DNA from 2 places in the Herminiimonas glaciei genome. Region 1 is predicted to be linked to the other one. Evidence: predicted binding sites of a transcription regulator. Region 1 holds the regulator's gene; the other holds the start of a gene.
The links. Region 1 encodes FliA, which starts transcription of late flagellar genes. Its sites were predicted from a motif close to CTAAAGTTTNNNNNNNNNNNGCCGNTA; they were not measured.

Region 1 (3,414 bases):
TGCGCAGACGCCCTTCTGTCGTGTCATTGCTATCGACAGGCAGGTTGGCACCGTGGCCCATGGCGACCAGGCGTTTTTCGGCTACACCGCTTGCCAGGAACAGGCGCACCACGCTGCTGGCACGTACTGCAGAGAGCTCCCAGTTGGATGGGAACATGGAGTTATTGATAGGTGTGTTATCGGTATGGCCTTCGACCTGGATGTCATTGTCGACATCCTTCAAGACCTGTGCCACTGCGCGCAAGGCGGCTTCCGATTGTGCATTCAGTTTGGCTTCACCCGGAGCAAACAAGACACTCGCATTGATTTCGACACTGACGCCGCGATTGGTCTGGGTGACGCGTACCTTGCCCTGGCTGACCAAAGGCGCCATCGCCTTGAGGATGTCGCGCGCGATGCTGGTCATGCGGGCTTTCTCGCGTTTGACGACGGCTTCATTTGCGCGTTGTGCCGGTGTAGGCATCGGCAAAGGCAGGATGGGGGCGTTTTGGCTGACCGGGTCCTTGATGGCTTCAGTCTTCGCCGCTACACCGCCGAAAGCGATGCCGAGCGAACTGGAAAGGATGCGGTACTTGCCTTCGTTGACGGATGAAATCGCGTACATGACGACGAAGAAGGCGAAAAGGAGCGTGATGAAGTCGGCGTAAGACACCAGCCAACGTTCATGGTTTTCATGCTCTTCTTCGTATTTTTTTCTACGTGCCATGGTGGATCATTCTGCCGACGCTGTGGGCCAGCTAACTTACATCGTGTAGACGTTCATCCGCTCTTCGATCAAGCGCGGATTGTCACCAGCTGCAATACCGGCAAATGCATCTGCCAGCATTTCACGTTTGAAGATGTCACGACTGACCAGCGCTTTGAGTTTGCTGGAGATAGGCAGGAATACCAGGTTGGCAAAACCGACACCGTAAATTGTTGCGACAAATGCCACTGCAATACCGCTACCGAGGCGACTAGGGTCGGACAGGTTTTCCATCACGTGGATCAAACCCAATACCGCACCCAGGATACCGATGGTCGGTGCATAGCCACCCGCCGCTTCCCATATTTTGATGGCCAGGCGTTGACGCGTTTCGTATGCACCTATTTCCAGGTCCAGCACGTCACGCAATTTGGTCGGATCAACACCGTCGACGATCAGGCGCAAACCGTGTGCGATGAATGGATCGCGTACATCCTTGATGACCCGTTCCAGGCTCAGCAAGCCTTCGCGCCGCGCAATAACACTCCAGGCGGTAATGTCCTTGATCAGGGCCGGATAATCATCTTCCTTCGGCATGAAGACCTGGCCCGACATTTTGAGGCCCTGCACGAAGTTGCGCCAGCCGCTTTGCAGCAGGACCGCGCCTATGGTACCGACGACGACGATGATGAAAGCAGCAGGTTGTACCAGCGAACCCAATGCTCCGCCTTCGAGCAATTGCCCGAGGAGTATCCCGCCCAGCGCCAGTGCTATACCAACTAAGCTACCCCAGTCCACGCTTTCTCCCTTAAGTTCGCACGCATCCTGGCGATAGCCTGGCTATGCAATTGCGATACGCGTGATTCGGTGACTCCCATGACGGCGCCAATTTCCTTCAAGTTCATTTCCTGCTCATAGTACAAACCCATGAGGATTTTTTCACGCTCCGGCAACGCCTGGATCGCTTCAATCACGGCTGCGCGGAAGCCGGTATTCATCAGGTTCTGCAGCGGATCCGGTGACTCGTCCGTGCAATAGCGGTCGAGAAAGTGTTCGTTGTCTTCGCTATCGTGGAAATCTTCGTAGTAAACCAGTTGGTGGCCACCACCATCACTCAGCAAATCCTGATAGTCGGCCAGCGACAGCTTGAGCTGTTTCGCCACTTCGCTTTCATTCGGCGGACGTCCAAGGCGCTGCTGCAAGGTGTTCATTGCCACCTCGATCTTGCGCATGTTTTGACGCATGCTGCGCGGCATCCAGTCGCTGCTGCGCAATTCGTCCAGCATCGCACCACGTATGCGTTGCACTGCATAGGTTTCAAACTGCGCACCATGCGTTTCTTCGTAGCGGCTCACTGCATCCAGCAAACCTATCATGCCGGCTTGAATCAAATCATCGACTTCTACGCTAGGCGGCAGCTTGGCTTTCATCTGGTGCGCCAGCTTCTTGACGAGCGGCGCATGCTCACCTACCAGATGATTTTTGTCCGATTTTCCGGCCGCTGTATACATATGTGAATCAGGCTCCAAACTTGGCGCCGTGGGCGGGCAAGGCAAAACGTTCAGCCAGGCCGCGGAAGGCAACCGAAGCACCCGCCAGCGGGAAAGCGTCGATCACTGCCCGGCCCAGCCGTGCAGCACGTGTCAGATGATCGTCCCGCGGCACGAAGCCGACGGAATGTAATTGCAAGGCCAGATAACGACTGGCGGCTTGCGCCATGTTTTGATAAACCACTGCTGCTTCCTGTTCGTCGGCACCTGTCACCAGGATGCCGAAAGGACGGCGACCCAATTGCGCGTTTAATCTTTTAATCAGTGCGTAGGCTTTCTTGATCGAGGCTGCACCCGGTGCAACCTGCACAATGATTTCACCATTGGCCATCGCCGGGATCGCGAAGTTGTCATCCGCATCCAGTTCAGCGTCGACCATCAACACATCGGATTGCGCTGCCAGCACGCCAAAGGCATTCGACAGGCGACGTTGCTGATGCCGGTCACCATCAGCCGCATGCAGCGAACCACGCGTCAGCGAAGCAAGGCCAAAGCCCTGCGGCATTGCATGCACAACCTGGTTCAATGCACGTTCCTGACGGGCGACGTCCAGCAGCGTGGCCTGCAAGTCCACACCCATGCGCTGGCTGATGCCATCGTTGGAGGCGCAGGCGTCGAGCAATACGACATCGCTACCGCTTAAGGCCAGTGAGGCGCTCAGATTGACCAGCATCGCGCTTTTATCCGTGACTGACGTCGCCGATAAAAAGGTAAAAATGCGCGGCTTCGGTCCTGCGAGCATACGCCGCAAACCTTCTGCCTGATCACATTCGAAACTAGCCAAGAATCACCTCACGCAAACTCTTATCGTTCATTCCACGTACCGTATTTGCCATCACGGCCGGTATCTCCGCATCACCCAATTGGAACGGCGCTGTTTCGCGCTTGAGTTTAAATGCACGGTCAACCAGGTACTGCTGGTTGGCAACGTGCAGGTCTTCCGGCACGCGTTGTCCGTTCGCGACGTAGTATAAGTTCAATTTCTGTCTAATGACTACATCTAGTGCACTGCCAATGGTTGCAGCTTCATCGAGTTTGGTCAATATGCAGCCGGCCAGGCCGTCACCCATGTAGGAACGCACCACTTCATTCAGTGTTTCACCGGTCGAGGTCGCATTCAGGCACAGCAGGCGCTTGACCTGGTCACCGGCACCGGTCAGCATCGCGATCTGGTCCGCC
Region 2 (3,414 bases), 610 kb from region 1:
TGAGCAGGAGGCCAATGCGAGTAAAAAATGGAGTGCGTACTAGAAGGTTACGAAGCATTTTTTGTCGGATATTCCGTTGGCTATGTGCAGGCAATCGATAGGGCGCTTTTTTAATCAGAACCGACCCCAATCTTGCCACTAATTTGTAGATGCGCAGAGTTTTATTTCATTACATCAAGCAGCACCATGAAAATTTTACAAAGCACATTACAAAACGGTTAAATGTTATCGCAGGCCGTCGGATTCCTGACGCAAAACGGCGCACCATGATTTTCATCAGGTGCGCGGTAGCCTGTCGCAGCGATTACTGTTAACAGATGAAATATCAGGCGGGTAGCGGTGCGCTGTGTTCATCCAGTTTGAAGCTGCGTACGGTGAGTGCCAATTGTTCCGCCTGGTTTTGCAGGGATGCGGCGGCAGCGGCAGCTTGCTCGACCAGTGCGGCGTTTTGCTGTGTGACTTCGTCCATCTGGCCTATCGCCTGGTTGACTTGTTCGATGCCGGCACTTTGCTCCTGGCTGGCGGCGGTAATTTCCGCCATGATGTCGGTCACCCGTTTCACACTGTCAACTATCTCACCCATAGTGGTACCGGCTTCTGCCACCAGTTTCCCGCCGGTATCAACGCGGGCGGTCGAATCACCTATCAATGCCTTGATTTCCTTGGCGGCTGATGCCGAGCGTTGTGCCAGGTTGCGTACCTCTGCTGCAACGACCGCAAAACCACGACCTTGCTCACCGGCGCGCGCCGCTTCAACCGCCGCGTTCAGGGCCAGGATATTAGTCTGGAAAGCAATGCCGTCAATCACGCTGATGATGTCGACTATCCGCTTGGAGGATTCATTGATGGATTCCATCGTGACCACCACCTGCGATACGACGGCGCCGCCTTTGACGGCGATGTCCGACGCGCTGGCGGCCAGTTGATTGGCTTGCCTGGCGTTGTCGGCATTTTGCTTGACGGTGGACGTGATTTCTTCCATCGATGATGCGGTTTCTTCGAGGGCACTGGCCTGTTCTTCGGTACGCGAGGACAGATCCAGGTTGCCGGCGGCAATCTGATTCGAGCCGGTCGCGATCGCATCCGTGCCGTGCCGGACCTTGGTCACGATGCGCATCAGGTTTTCATTCATGTCCTTCAATGCATGCAGCAACTGGCCGGTTTCATCTTTGGAGTTGACATCGATCTTGGCAGTGAGGTCACCCGACGCCACCGTGCGGGCGATGTCGATGGCATTGCTTAATGGTCGCGTTACGCTGGTGATGATCCAGTAGGTGAGGCCGGTACCGACGATGGTGAGTATGGTCAGGGCCAAAAGGATGGTTTTGGTGGCCAGCTCATTTTGCGCTTGCGCGGCCACACGATTGTGTTCACGGATCTGCGCCGATTGCTCGCTGACATAGCTGACGATCTGATCGATTTTTTGTGTAGGTTCGCGGTCCATGCCTTTGACCATGGCATCGATCTCTGCTGCGCCGCCGCTTGCGATGTGATTGTTTTGTCCGAGGGCCGCCAGATAATTTTTCTCCAGTTGCAGCAGCGATGCCTGCGCCTCATTCAATAACGGGGTGGCCAGTTGCAGTTTGCTGAAGATCGCATGCAGTTCATTCAAGCCATCATTGGTTTCCTTGCCTTGCTTGATGAAGGCAGCCTTGTACTTGGCGAAGTCTGCGCTATCGTGACCGCGCAGCAGGATATTTTTCCATTCCTGGATCTGGATTTTGAAATCGACTTGTGCCTTGCGCGCCGTGTCTACCGTGCGTTCCACATTGGATGCTTGCTCAAGCGTTAACATCATGAGCGCATTGGATTGCTTGATGGTGCTCCATCCTGTCAAACCCAGGGCGACCGAGCCTAAAATTAAAAATGTGCTGAGCAGAATCAGGCGGCTGGAAATCTTGACATTTTGTATGCGCATTTTGACTACCTCTTAAACCCGGCAGGACGCCGTAAGCCTTTAACGGCGAGGCCTATGCAAACTCAAGCGCTTTTTGATGCATCGCAACTAAAAAAACGGATCATGCATAAAGAATTGCGAATCGCCGCCGATAACGAGGTAGAAGCGCCATTTCCGGTGCATAGATTCGAGGTATGTATGGACGTAAGCAATATTGCCAACCTGGCCAGTAACCTGGCGGCACAGCGCACCAGCAATGAAGTGTCGCTGACGGTGTTCAAGAAGGCGATGGATATCCAAAGTACGACGGCACTGTCTTTGCTTGATGCCGTGCCTAAAGTCAGCCTGCCTGCGAATGTAGGACAAAACATCAATACCAAAGCCTGATTGCCGACTTCCCGATTGCCGCAAGCTATGCGACCATAGCCGCAACGGACTTTTCGGGAGATGGCATGACGAAGGCAACGGCGGATGCGGTATTGCAGTTCTGGTTCGGCAGCGAACAGGACGATACGAAAACTGCTGAACAGCAAAACAAGCTGTGGTGGTCCAAAGACGACGCGGTGGATCAGGCGATCAGCAGTCGTTTTAAAAACAGTACCCTGGCTGCCGCTAATGGTGAATTGGATGAATGGGCCGAGCAACCGCGCGACTTGCTGGCCCTGATCCTGCTGACGGATCAGTTCCCGCGCAATATGTATCGCGGCTTGCCGACTTCGTTTGCGTTTGATGCGCTGGCTTTGCAATGGAGCCTGATTGCGCTGGATCATGGCTTCGAACGTCATTTACGCCCGATAGAACGGGTCTTCCTTTATCTTCCGCTGGAACATTCCGAAGTGCTCGAGCACCAGCATCGCTCGGTCGCCTTGTTTGAACAGTTGCTGCAGGATGTGCCGGCTGCGCACAAACAAACCTTTAGCGGTTTTGTGCAATTCGCGATCCGGCACCGCGATATCGTTGCGCGCTTCGGGCGCTTCCCGCACCGGAATGCGATTTTCGGACGCGATTCTACGGCAGAGGAACTGGCGTTTTTGCAAACGGCAGGTTCTTCTTTCTGATGGTCTTCAATTGAATGGATGACAGCGGGCAGAACGTCCGCTGTTTCACCTGACGGTATTACTGTGCCTTGCTATTTGCTGACCGGCCAGGCGCGCATAGCAGCTGCCGCAATCGCAAGCAGCTTGTCACGATCACCGGTATCGCGTGCCTGGGTCGACATGCCCTGGATCACTGTCGCATAAAAGCTGGCCAATGTGCCGGGATCAGTACCCGCCGGCAATTCCCCTTCATTCACACCTTGTTCTATCCGCGTCTTGATCATGGTCTCGACATTGTCGCGGCGTTCGGTCATCGCGGTTTGCACATGTTCGGCCGAAGCCGAGCAATTGGTGGTCGCGGTGACCACCAGGCAACCTGGCGGATGGCTGGGGCAGGTGTTGTCCACTGCGCTGCTCTGCAATAAACGCTCGATCGCATCACGTGCCGTCGGCGCTTCGTCAAACAGGCATTGGAGGGCG

Region 2: a site for FliA is predicted at 2,025-2,051, ahead of ACFQPC_RS06010 (YjfB family protein). Genes of this name have one in related genera too.

Annotation. Positions count from the first base shown of each region.
Region 1 is NZ_JBHTBU010000001.1:759,033-762,446, reverse strand. It holds gene motD (flagellar motor protein MotD) at 1-706, opposite strand, end outside; gene ACFQPC_RS03365 (flagellar motor protein) at 743-1,483, opposite strand; gene ACFQPC_RS03360 (RNA polymerase sigma factor FliA) at 1,465-2,196, opposite strand; gene ACFQPC_RS03355 (MinD/ParA family ATP-binding protein) at 2,204-3,019, opposite strand; gene flhF (flagellar biosynthesis protein FlhF) at 3,012-3,414, opposite strand, start outside.
Region 2 is NZ_JBHTBU010000001.1:1,364,730-1,368,143, reverse strand. It holds gene cls (cardiolipin synthase) at 1-58, opposite strand, end outside; gene ACFQPC_RS06015 (methyl-accepting chemotaxis protein) at 326-1,918, opposite strand; gene ACFQPC_RS06010 (YjfB family protein) at 2,096-2,284, shown strand; gene ACFQPC_RS06005 (DUF924 family protein) at 2,350-2,955, shown strand; gene ACFQPC_RS06000 (TetR/AcrR family transcriptional regulator) at 3,027-3,414, opposite strand, start outside.